DNA from 4 places in the Cupriavidus sp. UBA2010 genome. Region 4 is predicted to be linked to each of the others. Evidence: predicted binding sites of a transcription regulator. Region 4 holds the regulator's gene; each other region holds the start of a gene.

Region 1 (4,760 bases), on a different contig from region 4:
GGCGCGCGCGTACTTCCGGGTGCTCAAGGTAGCCAGAACGATCGCGGACCTGGATGGCGCGGAGGTTCTGACAGCCGGCCACGTGGCCGAGGCGATCCAGTACCGGCGCGTGCTGCGAACCGCCTAGAGGCACTATCAAAATGATTCTGGCGTCGTTGCGCGGCCTTGCCGTACCGCTTGTACTGTCTGCGGCCGCGCCCTTGCAGGGCGCGCATGTGCTCGCAGGCACATGCCGTTCCGCAGGCGGCTCGCATACGAGCCGAAACCCCTGCTTCACCCTAGCCAGAACCGCTTCGCTTCATTTTGATAGCGCCTCTTAGGAAAACGCGGACCTTGTCATTTTCAGCTTCCACTCAAACCGGTGGCTCCACCGGTGGCGGTGGCGGTTCCTCGATCGGCGGCTGGTCGGCTGGGAAGCCGGGCGGCGTCGGCTCACCCGGTGGAGGCTCCCGATGGGCGCGATACGTGGCTTGCAGGTGGGCGACGGCAGGCATCGGGGTCTCCATAGATTCCTGATCACTTCCTATTGAAGCAAACCTGTCGACCGTGCGCCACCCGCCCTCACCATCAACGCTCAGGCGTGATGACGCCGGACAAAGAACAGCGCGGTGCCCACGGCCACCAGCACGCTGCCGAAGAAGCGGTTTTGCCAGCGCACGGCACGCGCGTTGCGGAACAGGCCCTGCATGCGCGACGCCAGTAGCGCATAGCCGTGCATCACGATCAGGTCCACAAAGCACATCGTCGCCGCCAGGATAGCCAGTTGCAGCCCGAGCGCATGCGTCGGGTCGATGAATTGCGGCAGCACGGCCACCATAAAGATGATGCCCTTGGGGTTGGTGACGTTCGTCAGCAGCCCCGTGGCGAAGCGCCGGCGCCGGCTCATGGTGGCCACACGCACCGTCTTGTCCTCGCTGTTCTGCGGGTTCGTCTCAACCTTGGCACGCCACTGCTGGATACCCAGGTAGATCAGGTACATCGCGCCAATCGTCTTGACCACCAGGAATGCTTCCTCGGACGCCAGCAGCAGCGCGCCAAGTCCGCCGCCCGCAATTAGCAGGATGATCACCAGGCCGGTCTGCAGGCCCAGAATCGTCGTCGACGTCTTCTTCAGGCCGTATGACAGACCGTGGCTCATCGACAGCACGGCGCCCGAACCGGGCGAGACAGCGATCACCCAGCACGCGGCAAAATAGGCCAGCCAGACTTCCCAACGCATGACGAACTCCTTGATTGACTACCTGAAAGACTTGGAACGGATTTAGAACGGGTGAAAACCGGTGAGGAACTGCTCGACCTGCTCGGCCTGGCGCGCATCCTTCGCCGCATCGCCGGCCTCGAGCACCACTGCCTGATAGACACGCGAGCCGGACGCCACCAGCCGCGCGGTCAGTCGGCGCGGTGATTTGTCCTGGGGCGATATGCCAGCGACAGTCACCTCCACGCCGTCCAGCGCAACGGGTGGCTGCCCCGCCGACATGACCGTGACCGGACGCGAGCGCGCGGGGCTGTCGGGATGCGCACCGAGGTTGCCTATCAGGCCGGCCTGCATCGACGCCAGCGCCTCGCGGCGTAGCCCCGCATCATCGGCGGGAAGGGAAACCACGCCGACGGCGAACAACGTGTTGTCGATCCGGGCGGCCTCCATGCGCATCGGCAACTGGCGCCCGGCGATCGCCACATCGCGCGCGGCGCTGGTCGGCTTGTCCGGATATAGCGCCGCATACTGCCCTTCGCTCGAGACGATGGTGCGCCAGTCATAGCGCGGCGAGCAGCCGGCCAGAGCCAGCAGCACGATGGCAATCAGCAGGGGAACGCGAGGGGCAGGTCGGGGGCTGGGGCGGCGCATGGGGGATGTCGGCGCAATCTGGCGCAAGCCGGTATTATCCGGGAAGCCGCGCACGTTCGCACCAGATGCGCACGAAATCAAATGCGGCGACGTCTTCACCAGGTTCTCACGGAATACCCACCGACGCCCCAGCATGACGCCCCGCTCGCCCCTGCTTCGCTCCGTTCTGCATGGTCTCGCCGCGCTGTTGCTGCTGGTGGGCCCGGCTGTGTCGATGGCGGCAAGCCATCTGCCGCCCGTCACCGATATTGCCGCCCAGTCCGCTGACGCCGCGAAACAGGGCGGGCCGCTGGTCGTGCTGGTCAGCTTGCCCGGCTGCACGTATTGCGAGACCGCCCGCCGCAACTATCTGGCGCCACAGGCGGCCGCTGGCGAGATCACCGCGCGCGAGCTCGACATGACGGCCGACACGCCGCTGCGCGACGCCGACGGCACCATGACCACCGCGAAGCAATGGGCACGCGCCCACAACATCACGGTGGCCCCGACCGTCCTGTTCCTGGATCGCAACGGCCGCAACCTGGCCAGCCCGCTGCGCGGCCTGCAGCCGGACTTCTACGGCGCTTACCTCGAACAAGCCGTGGATACGGCACGTGCCAGGCTCGCCGAAGGGCTGGCGGCGTCCAAGTAGTCAATCACCAGGAAATGCGGCGGAATGCCGCAGATAGTGCGCATTTGATCCGGCTTGCCACTGCCGGCTAACAGCGGCAGTAGAATAGCCGCTGTCTGTAGATGGCCTCCCCTCGGGACCGTAACCCCATGTCGAATTCCGCCACCCCTGCCACACCTTCGAGCAAGAAGCGCTGGCCGATCGCTGTAGCCGTTGTCATCGTCGCGCTGCTGGGCTTCTTCGGCTACCGCGCCATGACGCCCGCGAATACGGTCCCCGACGCCACATTCACGCTGCTTTCGGGCGAAAAGCTCAGCACTGGCGACCTGAAGGGCAAGGTCTACCTGATCAACTTCTGGGCCACGAGCTGCGCCACGTGCGTCAAGGAAATGCCTCAGATGGTCAGCACCTACAAGCAGTTCAAGGACAAGGGGCTGGACTTCGTGGCGGTGGCGATGAACTACGACCCGCCGATGTACGTGATGAACTACGCCAAGACCCGTGAACTGCCATTCAAGGTGGCGATGGACGCCGACGGCGCGGCGGCCAAGGCCTTCGGCAACGTCCAGCTCACGCCGACGACCTTCGTGGTGGACAAGAACGGCAAGATTCTCAAGCGCTACGTGGGCGAGCCCGAGTGGGACGCGCTGCACAAGCTGCTCGACGGCGCACTGGCCAACGCGGCCTGAACAACGCCAAGTCCAACGAAAAGGTGCCCATGCGGCACCTTTTTTGTTGCCCGGCTCACATCGTCGGGCATCCGGCTTGCCTGTCGGGGCTGTATGGATATACAGTGAGCGCCAGATTTTTCTTATCGCATCCATCCGACTGCCTGCCCTGACGTGTTACCGGAACTTGCCCCTGAAGCCGCTGCCGAGTCGCCCGACACCGAGGTCGCCGACGCCCCCGCCTATCTTTCCCGGCTGAATCCGGAACAGCGCGCGGCGGTGGAGTACGACGGTGACGCGCCGCTGCTGATCATTGCCGGCGCGGGCTCTGGCAAGACCAACACGCTCGCGCATCGGGTGGCGCATCTGGTCGTGAACGGCGCCGATCCGCGCCGCATCCTGCTGCTGACGTTCTCGCGCCGCGCTGCCTCCGAAATGGGGCGCCGTGTCGAGCGCATCGTCGACCAGGCACTCGGCATCCAGACCGGCGCGGGGCGCGCCGCGCTGCAGTGGTCGGGCACGTTCCACGCCATCGGCGCCCGCCTGCTGCGCGAGTACGCCGAAACGCTCGGGCTTGCTCCGACCTTCACCATCAGCGACCGCGGCGATGCGGCCGACCTGATGCACGTGGTCCGCCATGACCTCGGGCTATCCGAGCAGACCTCGCGCTTCCCGCGCAAGGAAACCTGCCTCGCAATCTATTCGCGCGTGGTCAACACGCAGTTGCCGCTCGAGGTTGTGCTGAAGACGCAGTTCCCGCGCTACGCGATGTGGGCAGACGCGCTCAAGGGCCTGTTCGCCGCCTACGTGGAAGCCAAGCAGAAGCAGCAGGTGCTCGACTACGACGACCTGTTGCTCTACTGGGCGCAGGCGATGACCGAGCCCGCACTGGCGCAGGACATGGGCGCGCGCTTCGACCATGTGCTGGTCGACGAGTACCAGGACACCAACGCGTTGCAGGCGTCGATCCTGCTGGCGCTCAAGCCGCAAGGGCGCGGCCTGACCGTGGTGGGCGACGACGCGCAGTCGATCTACGCATTCCGCGGCGCCACCGTGCGCAATATCCTCGATTTCCCGACACGGTTCTCGCCGCCGGCCGAGCAGGTCACGCTGTCGCAGAACTATCGCTCGACGCAGCCGATCCTCGGCGCCGCCAATGCCGTGATTGGCCTTGCGGCCGAACGCTTCACCAAGGATCTCTGGTCCCTGCGCGAATCGGCGGAGAAGCCCGGCGTGGTGGTGGTCAACGACGAGGCCGAGCAGGCGCGCTTCGTCGTCGAGCAGGTACTGGCGCGGCGCGAGGCTGGCTTGTCGCTGATGCAGCAGGCGGTGCTGTTCCGCGCGGCCGACCACAGCGCCCAGGTCGAGATCGAGTTGGCCCGGCGCAATATCCCGTTCGTGAAGTTCGGCGGACTGAAGTTTCTGGAGTCGACGCACGTCAAGGACGTGATGGCTGTGGTGCGCTGGCTGGAAAATCCACGCGACCGCATGGCCGGATTCCGCACGCTGCAGTTGCTGCCCGGCATCGGCCCGAAAACGGCCGCGCGCGTGCTCGAAGGACTGGAAGCCGCCACCGAACCGTTGATCGCGCTCGAAGCCTTCGAGCCGCCCCCCGCCGCCGCGCCCGCCTGGG
Region 2 (4,760 bases), on a different contig from region 4:
GCTCCGAAATGCCGAAGCACACCCCGGCAATGTTGGCCCGGGATGGCAGGCGCGCGGACGGGACGGCGGACGCTAGCCGCGACGATGGCTTGTCACGTAACCGGAACTTCCACGCGCTCCCCTTTGTCTCTACATTTGTGCGTGCTGATTGACGCCGCACAGGCTGCCGCCCGGCGCTGTCCGGAGTCGCACAGCGTGCCGTCGTTGCGCAGACGGCAACCGACCTGACCTGCCTCTGCCCGGTACCCACTGATCGACACCAAGGTCGGGCGCAGCCTCCACAAGACATCCCTGTCGAGGTTCATCATGTCCCCGCTTTTTTCGGACCTGGCCCGGCACGCGGGCCATTTGTCATTGTCAGTGCTGTTCATGCTGCTGCTGACGCTCGTGCTGTACAGCGAAACGCATATCTCCGTGCTGGTATCCGGCGTTCTGGCCTCCGTCTGGCCGTTCTGACCACTGGGGTATCGGTCCGGGCCCGGCGTACAATGTGCGACCACTGCCCGCCATGGCGGCCATACCGTCTCCGTCCCCATACCGATGCCTGCAGCCAGCCAAGCCCCCGCCATCGCCACTGAAGCCCGCAACACACGCGGCAAATCGAAACTGGCCACCGTTGCGCTGGCCTTCCTGCTCGGCAGCCTTGGAGCGCATCGCTTCTATCTGAAAGGGCTGGGCGACAAGTTCGGCTGGGTCCACCTGCTTTGCACCGTAGCAGGCGTGCTCGGTATCGCCTCGCTGATCCTCGGCACCGGCAATACCGCACTGAACTGGTTCTTCGCAGTGGCCGGCGGCGCGTCCCTTATCAGCGCCTTCCTGACGGCCATCGTGTTCGGGCTGCGCCCCGACGACAAGTGGGATGCGCAATACAACCCTCATGGCACGCCCACGCGCTCGGGCTGGCCCGTGGTCATCCTGATCATCTTCTCGCTGATGATCGGCACCGGCCTGCTGATGGCAGGGCTTGCCATCAGCTTCCAGACGTTCTTCGAATCGCAAGTCGAAGCAGCCAAGGCGCTCTCGCAGGAATAGCCGACGGCCTGGCCCCACTTCGCGCGCCAACGATGCCGTTCGACCTGACCGATATCGCGGTCTTCGTGCGCGCGGCGGCGCTCGGCAACCTGTCGGCGGCCGCACGCGATCTGGGACTGTCGACATCGACTGCCAGCGCCCGGCTCCAGCGCCTGGAGGATCGGCTAGGCACCCGCCTGCTACATCGCACAACGCGCCGCCTTTCGCTCACCGGTGATGGCGAGCGGTTCCTGACTCATGCCGAGCCATTGCTGGCCGCATCGGAGGTGGCCGCGCAATCCGTGGGCCGAGGCGCGGAGGTTCCACACGGCCCGTTGCGTGTCACGGCGCCTGCCTCGTTTGGACGCCAGCATGTCTCGCCGGCGATCCCCGCCTTCCTGTCCACCTACCCGGGCATCACACTGGATCTGCGCCTGAGCGACCAGATCGTCGGTCTCGTCGATAGTGGGATCGACGTCGCGCTCCGCATGGGCGCGCTCCCCGATTCCTCGCTGGTCGCCAGGCCGCTCGCACCCAGTCATCGCGTGATCTGCGCATCGCCGGAATACCTCGCGCGGCACGGCACCCCTCGGCACCCGGAAGACCTGCGCAATCACAACTGTCTGATCCTTGGCGATCAATCGACCTGGCGCTTCGATACCCCAGTCGGCGAAAGCGCGGTGAGCGTGCGGGGCACGCTACGCGCCGATAACGGCGAGGTGATTCGCGACGCGATCATCGCGGGCATGGGCATCGCGCTGAAGTCGACCTGGGATGTGGCGCCATACCTGCGCCGCGGCGAGTTGGTCACCGTGCTGGATGAGTACCCGATATTGCCGGTCGTCTCGATCTGGGCGGTCTATCCGAGCCGGCATCTGGTTCCCGCCAAGACACACGCCTTCGTCGACTTCTTTGCCAACTGGTTCGGCTCCCCGCCCTACTGGGATCGCGACGACGCACCTCCCTTGGCCACACCTACCGTCTGACCGGATCTGAAGCCCGTCGGAGGTTCAATCCCCAGGGCGCACATTCCATCAGGGCGCTGAGCAGGGCACTGCTATCTCGCCGGCAATACTGTATATTTATACAGTATTGGAGATTGTACGAGTCAAGAGCCCCCATGACGTCACTACCCGATGGTTTCCGCAAGGGAAGAGGCGCGCTGTCCAACACGGAATCGCGTTTCGACAGCCTGTCCCGAGAGGCGGATGCGGCCATGCTTGCCGATCTGGAAGCCTTGCACGGCGAGTCTCCCGCGCCACGGACAACGATCGCGATCGAGCCAGCCAGGACGATCATCTCGCGCAACCAGTCGCCCGATGTTCCGTTCGACCAGTCGATCAACATGTACCGGGGTTGCGAGCACGGATGCTCGTACTGTTTTGCGCGACCGAATCATGCCTACCTGGGCCTGTCGCCCGGTCTCGACTTCGAGACGAAACTGTTCGCCAAGCCAAATGCCGCTACGCTGCTCGAGCAGGAACTCCGCAAGAAACACTACAAGCCGAGCGTCATCGCGCTCGGCACCAACACCGATCCGTACCAGCCGATCGAGCGGAAATTCGAGCTCACGCGCGGCATTCTGGAGGTGCTGGAACGCTTCCAGCACCCGGTGGCCATCACGACCAAGTCGTTCCTGGTGACGCGAGATATCGACATCCTTGCCCGCATGGCCCGCAACGGGCTGGCGCGCGTGTTCATATCCGTCACGACGCTTGATGCCGATATCGCCAGAAAGATGGAGCCTCGCGCCAGCACACCAGCCAAACGGATCGAAGGCATCCGGTTGCTGGCCGAGGCCGGCGTGCCGGCCGGGGTGCTCTTCGCCCCGGTGATACCGGCGCTCACCGATTACGATCTGGAAAACGTGCTGAAGGCCTGCAGCGAAGTCGGGGCAACGTCGGCTGGATTCGTCATGCTGCGCCTGCCGCTAGAGGTTCACGACATCTTCATCGAATGGCTCGAGCAGCATTTCCCCGGCCGCAAGCAGCATGTGCTGAGCATCATCGAGAACATGCGTAACGGTAAGCACAACGACGCGACATTCACGAGCCGGATGCGCGGGACTGGCATCTTTGCCGAGCTGGTCCGCAAGCGTTTCGAACTCGCGTGCCGGAGGTTTGGGCTCAATCAGGAACGCCATCCGCTGCGCACCGATCTGTTCCGCGTGCCGCCCGAGGATTCGCCGCAGGGTAGCCTTTTCTGAGCCGGCAGGCCTGGAGCCGCGTCAGCCCGGCTGACTGCGCTCCTTCTCGTCCACGGCGATCGCCAGCGTCTCCTTGATCTCTTCCATCACCACGTAGCTTTTCGACTGCGCCGCGCCCGGCAGTTGCAGCAGGATGTCGCCGAGCAGCCGGCGATATTCGCCGATCTCGCGGATGCGTGCCTTGATCAGGTAGTCGAAATCGCCCGATACCAGGTGGCACTCGAGCACCTCGGGGATCCGCAGCACCTCGCGCCGGAACTGCTCGAACATGTTGCCCGACTTGTTCCCCAGGGAGATCTCGACGAAGACCAGCAGCGCGCTGCCAAGCAGCGTCGGGTTCAGCCGCGCGTAGTACCCCATGATGACCCCGTCGCGTTCGAGCCGCTTCACGCGCTCGATGCACGGCGTGATGGTCAGCCCGACGGCCTCCGCCAGCTCCTTCATCGAAATCCGGCCATCGGCCTGCAGGACCCCCAGAATCTTCCGGTCCAGCCGATCCAGCGCGCGTACCGGCTGACGACTCGTTCTCATGATTTTTTCCTGTTTTGCAGAGAAATTCGGTAACTATGACTGCCTTGAAGTCAATAGTATAGAAGCGAATTCTCCCACACATCCATTCCGCAGTAGAGAGCCCCCGACATGCGCGTTCTAATTCTTGGCAGTGGCGTTATCGGCGTCACCAGTGCGTGGTATCTGGCCCGCGCCGGTCACGAAGTGATCGTGGTTGACCGCGAAGGCGGCCCCGCCCTTGGCACCAGCTTTGCCAACGCCGGCCAGATCTCTCCGGGCTATGCGTCGCCGTGGGCAGCACCCGGCGTTCCGCTCAAGGCGATCAAGTGGATGTTCCAGGAGCACGCACCGCTCACGATCAAACCCGACGGCACGCTGTTCCAGCTTCAGTGGATGTGGCAGATGCTGCAGAACTGCACTGCCGACCGCTATGCGGTGAACAAGGAGCGCATGGTGCGTCTGGCCGAGTACAGTCGGGATTGCATCCGCGCGCTGCGCGCGGATACCGGCATCAGCTATGAAGGCCGCCAGCAGGGCACGCTCCAGGTGTTCCGCACCGACGCGCAATTGGAAGCCGCGTCGCGCGACATCGCCGTGCTCGAGGAAGCCGGCGTGCCATACGAATTGCTTTCGCGCGAAGAACTCGCCGCGAGCGAACCGGCGCTCGCCGCCGTCGGCCACAAGCTGGCCGGTGGCTTGCGCCTGCCGAACGACGAAACCGGGGATTGCCAGCTGTTTACGGAACAGCTGGCAGCCATGGCTGAATCGATCGGCGTGCAGTTCATCTACAACCGCTCGATCGACGGCCTGCTGACGCAAGGCGATGCCGTGACCGGCGCGATCGTCGAAGGGCAACCGATGATGGCCGATGCCGTGGTGGTGGCGCTGGGCAGCTGGTCCACGCCGTTCGTGAAGCACGTGCTGCCGGGCCTGTCCAACCTGCCCGTCTATCCGCTCAAGGGCTTCTCGATCACGGTGCCGCTCACCGATGCATCGAAGAGCCCGGTGTCGACGGTGCTCGACGAGACGTACA
Region 3 (4,760 bases), on a different contig from region 4:
GCGCACCGTGGCATGTCCGCCGGGTGGCGTGTAGCGAATGGCGTTGTCGACGAGGTTGTTGAGCATCTCCGTCAGCATCACGCGATTGCCCGTGACCATCACGGGGTGCTCGTCGCCTTCCAGGCCAAGGTCGATCTGCCGCGCCCATGCCTGGGGCAACAGGTCCTTGACCACGTCGCGCGCCAGCGCGGTCAGGTTTACCGGCGTCATGCCGCCTACCCCTGCCAGATTTTCCATGCGTGCCAGCGACAGCAACTGGGTAACCAGATGCGCGGTGCGTTTGGAGCTGCCGGCGATCTGCGCCAGCGATCGATGCAGTTCCTCCGGTGATTGCTCGCGCTGGGCCAGTTCCGCCTGCATGCGCAGACCCGCGAGCGGTGTCTTCATCTGGTGTGCGGCATCGGCGATGAAACGCTTCTGTGTCTGCACCGACTGCTCGAGTTGCGACAACAGGTCGTTGAACGATGCTACCAGTGGCGTGATTTCCTGCGGCGCGGCGCGCTCGTCGATCGGGCTCGTGTCGCCGGGATTGCGCGCGCGGATGCGCTGCTGGATCGCGGTCAGCGGTGCCAGCCCCCGCGTGAGGCCAAACCACACCAGCACCACCGCGAGCGGCAGGATCACGAACTGCGGCAGGATGACGCCCTTGATGATTTCATTGGCCAGCCGCGCGCGCTTGTCCAGCGTCTCGGCCACCTGCACCAGCACGGGCTGGGCGCCGTTGACGTTCTTCAGGTCGACGTAGGTATAGGCGACACGCACATCGTTGCCGGCCACGCGATCGTCGCGCAGCGATACCAGCCCGGCATGTCCCTCTTCGTCCTCGGACGGAAGCGGCAGGTCGTGATCTCCCGCCACGTACTCGCCGTGCTTGCCTACCACCAGGTAGTAGATGTTGTCGGTCTCGTCGGCGCGCAGGATCTCCCGCGCGGACAGTGGAAGCTGCAGCGTGACGCGGCCGTTGACCTCGCGCACCTGCTGCGACAGCACGATGGCGCTTGCTTCTAGCGCGCGGTCGAACGGCCCGTTGGCAATCGACTTGGCGACGAGGTATGTGACGGCGATGCTCATCGGCCAGAGCAGCAGAAGCGGCGCCAGCATCCAGTCGAGAATCTCGCCAAACAGCGAGCGGGGCGCAGGGTGCGCCGAGGTTTCTTCGAGGTGCGGCAGGGCGTCGGCCAGCGCCTGGTCTTCGGCCGCGGCATCGGCCAGCGTGGGCCGGGTGGGGTCCGTCGCGCGTGCGGGGCCCGCGGCGGAACGGCGTCGCCACGGCAGTCGCAGCAGGCTCATGCGCGATCAGCCCCCGTGGTGTCAGCCATGCGCGGCCACGGCCGGCTGGAATTTCTCGAGGCAGTAGCCCAGCCCGCGCACCGTGGCGATGCGGATGCCGCCAACCTCGATCTTCTTGCGCAGGCGGTGCACATACACCTCGATCGCGTTATTGCTGACTTCCTCGCCCCATTCGCACAGGTGATCGACGAGCTGCTCCTTCGATACGAGCCGCCCGCTGCGCGTGAGCAGGATTTCGAGCAGACCGACCTCTCGCGCGGAGAGATCCAGCATCTGTTCATTGAGATAGGCGATGCGGCCGACCTGATCGAACGCGAGCGGCCCGTGGCGCATCAGCGTGGCGCCACCGCCTGCGCCACGGCGCACCAGCGCGCGCACCCGGGCCTCGAGTTCGGACAGCGCGAACGGCTTGGCCATGTAGTCGTCGGCGCCGAGGTCCAGCCCCTTCACGCGTTCGTCGACGCTGTCGGCCGCAGTCAGAATCAGCACGGGCACCATGGCGCTGCGCGCGCGCAGCCGCTTGAGCACCTCGAGCCCGGACATGCGGGGCAGGCCGAGATCGAGGATCAGCAGGTCGAACGACTGCGTGGAAAGGGCCGAATCGGCTTCCACGCCATTCGCAACGTGATCGACGGCATAGCCGGACTGGCGCAACGAGCGCGTCAGCCCGTCTGCCAGCACATCGTCATCTTCGGCGATAAGAATCCGCATGATTGTCTCCACCTCGTGGCCGGCCACAGCCGGCCGCCGGCCGCGGTGCCGGTGGGGCTTGCCAAGCATACTGTTTTTTTATACAGTACCCGACATTCCGGGCGAGCTACCATGAAAGGTGATCGCACCATGCCGGGTTGGGCGTCGTGGCCTGGAAATTCCATCCCGAAAAAGGGCTTTGGGTTCCGGGCGCCGCGCCGTATGCGGCCTATTTATACACCATTGATTGAAGGACGACCATGGACGACAAGAAGGCCGGCGCCGGCGTGAGCGCTGAGAAGCAGAAGGCGCTTGCCGCCGCGCTCTCCCAGATTGAGAAGCAGTTCGGCAAGGGCTCGATCATGCGCCTGGGCGATGGCGAAATCGAACAGGACATCCAGGTAGTGTCCACCGGCTCGCTGGGGCTGGACATCGCGCTGGGCGTGGGTGGCCTGCCGCGCGGCCGCGTGGTCGAGATCTACGGTCCGGAATCGTCCGGCAAGACCACGCTGACGCTGCAGGTGGTGGCCGAGATGCAGAAGCTGGGCGGCACCTGCGCGTTCATCGACGCCGAGCACGCCCTGGACGTCCAATATGCCGGCAAGCTTGGCGTGGACGTCGGCAACCTGCTGATCTCCCAGCCCGATACCGGCGAGCAGGCCCTGGAAATCACCGACGCGCTGGTGCGCTCGGGCTCGATCGACCTGATCGTGATCGACTCGGTGGCCGCTCTGGTGCCGAAGGCGGAAATCGAGGGCGAGATGGGCGATTCGCTGCCCGGCCTGCAGGCTCGTCTGATGAGCCAGGCGCTGCGCAAGCTGACCGGCACGATCAAGCGCACGAACTGCCTGGTGATCTTCATCAACCAGATCCGTATGAAGATCGGTGTGATGTTTGGTTCGCCTGAAACCACCACCGGCGGTAACGCGCTGAAGTTCTACGCTTCGGTGCGCCTGGACATCCGCCGTATCGGCTCGATCAAGAAGGGCGACGAAGTCGTCGGCAACGAGACCAAGGTCAAGGTGGTCAAGAACAAGGTGTCACCTCCGTTCCGCGAGGCGTTCTTCGACATCCTCTATGGCCAGGGTATCTCGCGCCAGGGTGAAATCATTGACCTGGGCGTGGACGCCAAGATCGTTGAGAAGGCCGGTGCCTGGTACAGCTACAACGGCGAAAAGATCGGCCAGGGCAAGGACAACGCACGCGAGTACCTGCGCGAGAACCCGGACATCGCCGACGAGATCGAGAACAAGGTGCGTCTGGCGCTGGGCGTGGCGCCGCTGAATACCGTGGCGGGCGCGCCGGCAGAGGTCGAAGGCTGACCCTGACGTCGCTGTCTGACGAAAGCCGTCGCATACTTGTGCGGCGGCTTTTTTGTTTTCACCCCGATTTTCCCGTATCCCGCAGCGCCGACTGCCGGCTTCCTCGTTATCAGCCGAATATCAGCCGAATGCCCCGTCCCCCCCTCTCCCTGAAAGCCCGTGCCGTCGGCTACCTTTCCCGTCGGGAGCACAGCCGGGCCGAACTCGCGCGCAAGCTGGCGCCTCATGCCGAATCGGCAGAGGAGGTGGAGGCTCTGCTCGATGTGCTCGAACGCGACAACTGGCTGTCCAATGAGCGGTTCGTCGATAGCCTCGTTCACCGCCGGGCCAGTCGCTACGGCGCGGCGCGTGTATTGCAGGAAGCCAAGACGCACCAACTCGGCAATGAGCAGCTACGAGATCTGCAGGACCGCCTGCGCGATTCCGAGCTGGATCGCGCACGCGAGGTTTGGCGCAAGCGTTTCGGTGCTCCGCCGGACTCGCCGGAGGCCCACGCCAAGCAAGTCCGGTTCATGATGGCGCGCGGATTTTCCCGATCGGTTGTGGGCAAGATCATCCGCGGGGCCGAGGACGAAGGCCTGGACGACTTGGGGAAATGACGGGCTATGCGGGCAGCCGCATACCTGTGTACGCATGAGGGGTATTCGTGTGAAGTCGGCGTAGTCGTCGTACCACTGATGCATCGCAGCGAGGCGTCACGTGGACGCCGGCCAGCCGTTGCGCAGGCTGGGTTTGCCGGGATCGTCGCTGCAACAATTGCGTGCGGACAGTTCGTTGCGCAGGATGTATCCGGTCAAACCAGCGCGGCATGTTAAACTCCACGAGTTCAGCGGCCCAAATGGCCGTCCATGGTGGTCTTACCCATGGACCAAGCCATTTGCCGTGATGAATTGCCCCCGATCCGCCACTTTCAGCCTGCCGCGTCAGCCCCTGGTGTCATGCCGCTTTCCCCGCCAGCCAATCGAGTCCTGCGTCACCGTCGTGCCATCACGGCCGAGGCCTATTTGCGGGACGATGGCCTATGGGACATCGAAGCGCGCCTGACTGACACCAAGCCCCGCGACATCGAACTGGCGGGCGGCCGGATTCGCCCTGAAGGCCAGCCGCTGCACGATCTGTGGCTGCGCGTCACGATTGATCTGCGCATGAACGTCGTCGATGCGGAGGCATGCTCTGATTGGGTGCCTTATCCGACGCATTGCGACCTCATCGGCCCTGCCTACCGCAAGCTGATCGGTCTGAACCTGTCGAAGGGGTTCCGCAAGGCAGTTCGTGAGCGCCTGGGCAGCGTTGCCGGTTGCACCCATCTGACCGAACTGGCCGGCGTGCTGCCGACTGCGGCCATTCAAGCCTTCGCGGGCGATGTGTTCAATATCCGCGATGGCGCGCAAGACATCGATCCCGAACCCCCCATGCAGCTCCATGGATGCCACGCGCTCCATTTCGAGGGCGAGGTGG
Region 4 (4,760 bases):
TTCGAGTTCAGCCAGCGTGTCCTTGCCGCATTCGATGTTCAGGCAAACGTAGTGAGCCTTGGCCAGCTTCTGGATCATGTAGGCCATTTGACGACGGCCCCAGTCTTCCACGCGGTGAATCTGGCCGTTTTGCGACGTGACGAGCTGCTTGTAACGCTCGATCATCGCCGGCACTTGTTCACTCTGGTCCGGATGGACGATAAATACGATTTCGTAATGACGCATTGACGCTCCTTTTGGGATGAGCCACCCGGGCGTCACGTCCGGTGCGGCAAGGTTGAGTAGCCCGCGAGTATAGCCCGGAAAGGGGCCTTCGCGCAAGAATTCGGCGCCCGGCCTGCCTCAGTACCGCTCGAAGAGCGCCTGAAGCCGGGCCGCATCGCGCCCCAGCGAAGGGTCGTCAGCCAACGCCAGCAGCAGCAGCACGCGCGCCTTGTAGGGGTTGAGGTCACCCGACGAGACGAATACGCCACCTGTCGGTCGCGGCGGTGCGGGGATTGCCACATGACCAGCACCGGTACGCGAACTACGCGCCACCGCTATACCACATGCCGCGGCGTCGACCAGCGCGGCCGTCAGCGTTTCGTGCACGGAACCGTTGCCAGCCGCGGCCACGACGAACCCTAGCACGCCTGCGGCCACCATCGCGTCGATAGCTACCCTCCCCGGCTGCGCATAGCTGGCGACGATCTCCACCAACGGCCATACAGCGGGCACCGGCAAGCGCGGCGCCTGACCAGGACCCGGGGTGCGCGAGAAATGGACGTAGGTATCCTGCACAAAGCCAAGCGGACCGGCAACTGGCGAATGGAAAGCATCGACAGCCGACGTATGCGCCTTGACGACATCACGCGCGGCATGAATCTGCTGATTCAGGACCACGAGCACACCCTTGCCAACCGCCGCCGGGCTTGCCGCCACGCGCACCGCATCGAGCAGGTTCAGCGGCCCGTCAGCCGAAAGCGATGTCGATGGGCGCATGGCCGCAGTCATCACGACAGGCAACGGGCAAGCCTGCGTCAGATGCAGGAACATCGCCGTCTCTTCCAGCGTGTCAGTGCCATGTGTGATCACGATTCCGGCGACATCGGCCTGCGCGGACCAATACCCGATTCGCGCGGCAAGCAACCGCCAGAGATCGAACATCATGTCCTTGCTGTCCACCTGCGCCACCTGCTCCGCTTCGACCCGCGCCACATCTGCCAGCGCGGGCACTGCCTGCACAAGTTGCGATACAGGTACTGTCGCAGCCTGATAGTGCGCGCTACTGGCAGGATTAGCGGACGAACCGGCGATGGTGCCGCCAGTCGCGAGCACAACGATACGAGGCAGGAGTACGGACATGGACGGGGTTGACGGAGCTTGAAGGCGGGCCGATTGTAACTGCGCGAACGCCTGGCCGAACCCGTGGCAAACCCGTGGGCCTCACCCCACGGAACTACTCGTGTTGAGCCGGCTGCGCAAAATGTGCTTGCACTTCACCCGATACTGTATAAAATCACAGCATACTGTTTAAACATACAGTGCTTCGGCACAAGACCTGCGACCCATGGCGACCCTGACACCCCGGCAGCAGCAGATTTTCGACCTGATCCGCGACACGATCCGCAACACGGGCTTTCCGCCCACTCGTGCTGAGATCGCCGCCGAATTCGGCTTCTCCTCCCCCAATTCGGCCGAGGAACACCTGCGGGCTCTGGCGCGCAAGGGCGTGATCGAGCTGACGCCGGGCGCATCGCGAGGCATTCGCCTGAAGGTGACGCGTAGCGACTCTGAACGACCCGATCAGTTCTCGTTACCGATGGCGGGTGTGCTGCAACTGACATTGCCATTAGTCGGTCGTGTCGCAGCTGGCAGCCCGATTCTGGCTGCCGAGCATATCGACCGGCAGTATCAAGTCGATGCCTCTGTCTTTGACGAGCGCCCCGACTATCTACTTCGCGTTCGCGGCCTGAGCATGCGCGACGCCGGCATTCTGGATGGCGACCTGCTTGCCGTGAAGAAAGCCAGCGAAGCTGCGAACGGTAAGGTTGTCGTCGCCCGTCTGGGCGATGACGTCACCGTCAAACGCTTGAAGAAACGCGGCGATACGATCGAGTTGATCGCCGAGAACCCCGACTTCCAGAACATCGTCTTGCATGCAGGACGTGATGAGTTCTCCCTGGAGGGTATCGCAGTTGGCCTGATCAGATCTTCAGGCTTCTGACTCTCCGGACCCAGGCAGCTGGCCACCTGCCCCGGTCACCCGCTTTTGCTTTGCCAACGCCGCCCCGTCCTTTACGGACGACGGGTGCGGACTTCTGCTGAACGCAAATTACGAGGTGTTGCCATGCTGCAATCCGAAACCGTCGCATCCCGCCGTCCGGTCAAGCCGGTCCCCTTCCGCCAGATCAAGGGCGTTCGCGTCTACCAGGGCACCCATCGCCGCACCATGGTCGGCAATATGGCCGCCATCTGCCGAATGCTCGAGCTTGCTGAACCCTCCTCGAAAACTCTTGATTGAGGCAGCCCGCTCTCTTCTGTCACCATGCACTGCAGCGCATTGCTGCATGTACGGGCGATGATGGCCCCGGGACCCGACGCTGATCGGGGCCCGACCATCATCAATCTGACTCGACATTAATCGGCCAACGGCGCGCCGAACCAATCGGACGCGAGGTCTGCCTCAAAGGCAGCCAGCCAGGTCGCAGCCCCGCCAGCGCCTCCTTTGTATTTCTGCAACTGACCGCCGACCACGCGTTCGACAGTCACCATATCCGCAGCAGCCCCCTCCCCCGGATTGAGCGCGTTCGCAACCGCGAATTCGAAATCCTCGGGGACGAATCCGTGCCTGGCGCAAATGGACTCCAGAGCCTCCCGCACATCGGGAGAGAGTTCGTGAAATCTGAGCGTCATCCTTCTCCTCCGCAGCATCTGCAATTCCTGATCTTTACAGATTACTTGCCCGATTTCGCGACGTCGCGCATTTTCCTAGCCATTCGTAGTTCTTTGGGCCAATGAAAATTTCTCGCTCTCCGGCTAGGGTAACAACCGAGAACGTCGATCGTGGCGGAAAGCGCCAACCCAGCATGGTTTTGCCCCATTCGATCCGACGATGACGAGAGGTTGAAGCCTTTCGTCCCTCCCACGCCCCTATACCGCACAGCACCTTCAGGAGATGCACGATGGCCAAGCACGATACGTCAGGGCTCGCCAGCCTGTCGCCTTTCGAACTCAAGGACGAACTCATCAAGTTGGCAGGAAGCGTATCGAATCGCCTGATGCTAAACGCCGGGCGAGGTAATCCGAATTTTCTGGCAACCATCCCGCGACATGGTTTCTGGCAGCTCGGCCAGTTCGCCATGATCGAATCGGAAAGGTCATTTTCGTATTTGCCAGAAGGTGTCGGCGGTTTCCCGCGACGCGCAGGTATCGAGGAGCGGTTCGACCTTTATGCCCGCGTGCACAAGGACGTTCCCGGCGTCAAGTTCCTGACCGGGGCCGTATCGTATGTGCGCGACCAGCTCGGTCTGGATGGCGGTGATTTCCTGTACGAAATGTGCGAAGGGATCCTGGCCTGCAACTATCCGGTTCCCGACCGGATGCTCCGACTGAGCGAGAAGATCGTCAAACAGTACATCCGCAAGGAAATGATTGGCGCGCATCCGTTCCTGGGCGATTTCGACCTGTACGCCGTGGAAGGCGGAACCGCCGCGATGACGTACCTCTTCAATTCGTTGAAGGTCAATCATCTGATCAATCCCGGTGACACGATCGCACTGGGAATGCCGATCTTCACGCCGTATATCGAAATTCCGGAACTGGCCGAATACCACCTGACCGAGGTTTCGATCGATGCCGACCCCGCAAGTGGATGGCAGTACCCGAAGAAGGAACTCGACAAGCTGCGAGATCCCAAGGTTAAGGCGTTTTTCCTGGTGAACCCCAGCAATCCGCCTTCCGTAAAAATGAGCGATGAAAGCCTGAAATACATCGCCAGCATCGTTGAAGAACGCCCAGATCTGATTCTCCTGACAGACGATGTGTACGGTACCTTCGCCGACAATTTCGTCTCGCTGTTTGCGATGTGTCCCAAGAACACGCTCCTGGTGTATTCGTACTCCAAGTACTTCGGTGCCACTGGCTGGCGCCTCGGCGTTATTGCCACCCACAAGTCGAATCTCTTCGACGAGCAACTGGCGAACCTACCCAAGAATATTCAGAAGGATCTGAACAAGCGCTATTCCTCCATCACCACCGAACCGGAGAAGCTGCCCTTTATCGACCGAGTGGTTGCCGACAGCCGCACGGTGGCACTGAACCATACCGCCGGTCTTTCCACGCCGCAGCAGGTGCAGATGGTGCTGTTCTCCCTGTTCTCGCTGATGGATTCCGCCGACCACTACAAGCAAACCATGAAGCGGCTGATCAGAAGCCGCAAGGCCGCGCTCTATCGCGGCATGGGCGTTGCGCCGGAACCCGTCGACGAGAACGTGGTCGACTACTACACGCTGCTCGATGTCGAACAAATGAGCCGCGAAGTCGGCGCCGATTTCGTCAAATGGTTGCTCGAATCGATTCAGCCGCATGAGCTCCTGTTTAGACTCGCTGAGGAAGCCGGCGTGGTCCTGTTGCCTGGCGGTGGCTTCGGCACCCGTCACCCCTCTGGTCGCGTTTCGCTCGCCAATCTGAATGAAGAGGACTACGTGAAGATCGGGCGCTCGGTGCGCAAGCTGCGCGACGAATATCTGGCGCGATACCAGGAGTCCGGCGGCAAGACG

The links. Region 4 encodes LexA, which represses DNA repair genes until DNA is damaged. Its sites were predicted from a motif close to ACTGTATNNNNATACAGT; they were not measured.
Region 1: a site for LexA is predicted at 3,237-3,254, ahead of B2246_RS09615 (ATP-dependent helicase). Genes of this name have one in related genera too.
Region 2: a site for LexA is predicted at 2,085-2,102, ahead of B2246_RS03780 (PA0069 family radical SAM protein). Genes of this name have one in related genera too.
Region 3: a site for LexA is predicted at 2,071-2,088, ahead of recA (recombinase RecA). Genes of this name have one in related genera too.

Annotation. Positions count from the first base shown of each region.
Region 1 is NZ_DDCI01000013.1:216,104-220,863, reverse strand. It holds gene B2246_RS09645 (YifB family Mg chelatase-like AAA ATPase) at 1-127, shown strand, start outside; gene B2246_RS09640 (hypothetical protein) at 354-494, opposite strand; gene B2246_RS09635 (LysE family transporter) at 575-1,219, opposite strand; gene B2246_RS09630 (hypothetical protein) at 1,262-1,849, opposite strand; gene B2246_RS09625 (SoxW family protein) at 1,983-2,480, shown strand; gene B2246_RS09620 (TlpA disulfide reductase family protein) at 2,609-3,148, shown strand; gene B2246_RS09615 (ATP-dependent helicase) at 3,302-4,760, shown strand, end outside.
Region 2 is NZ_DDCI01000009.1:98,271-103,030, reverse strand. It holds gene B2246_RS03800 (hypothetical protein) at 1-76, shown strand, start outside; gene B2246_RS03795 (hypothetical protein) at 307-456, shown strand; gene B2246_RS03790 (NINE protein) at 541-1,032, shown strand; gene B2246_RS03785 (LysR family transcriptional regulator) at 1,065-1,997, shown strand; gene B2246_RS03780 (PA0069 family radical SAM protein) at 2,132-3,217, shown strand; gene B2246_RS03775 (winged helix-turn-helix transcriptional regulator) at 3,239-3,748, opposite strand; gene B2246_RS03770 (D-amino acid dehydrogenase) at 3,857-4,760, shown strand, end outside.
Region 3 is NZ_DDCI01000036.1:149,864-154,623, forward strand. It holds gene B2246_RS27965 (sensor histidine kinase) at 1-1,290, opposite strand, end outside; gene B2246_RS27970 (response regulator) at 1,312-2,001, opposite strand; gene recA (recombinase RecA) at 2,241-3,302, shown strand; gene recX (recombination regulator RecX) at 3,431-3,901, shown strand; gene B2246_RS27985 (DUF2889 domain-containing protein) at 4,241-4,760, shown strand, end outside.
Region 4 is NZ_DDCI01000012.1:196,132-200,891, reverse strand. It holds gene rpsF (30S ribosomal protein S6) at 1-225, opposite strand, end outside; gene B2246_RS08315 (asparaginase) at 343-1,344, opposite strand; gene lexA (transcriptional repressor LexA) at 1,550-2,206, shown strand; gene B2246_RS08305 (hypothetical protein) at 2,330-2,503, shown strand; gene B2246_RS08300 (hypothetical protein) at 2,620-2,895, opposite strand; gene B2246_RS08295 (bifunctional aspartate transaminase/aspartate 4-decarboxylase) at 3,165-4,760, shown strand, end outside.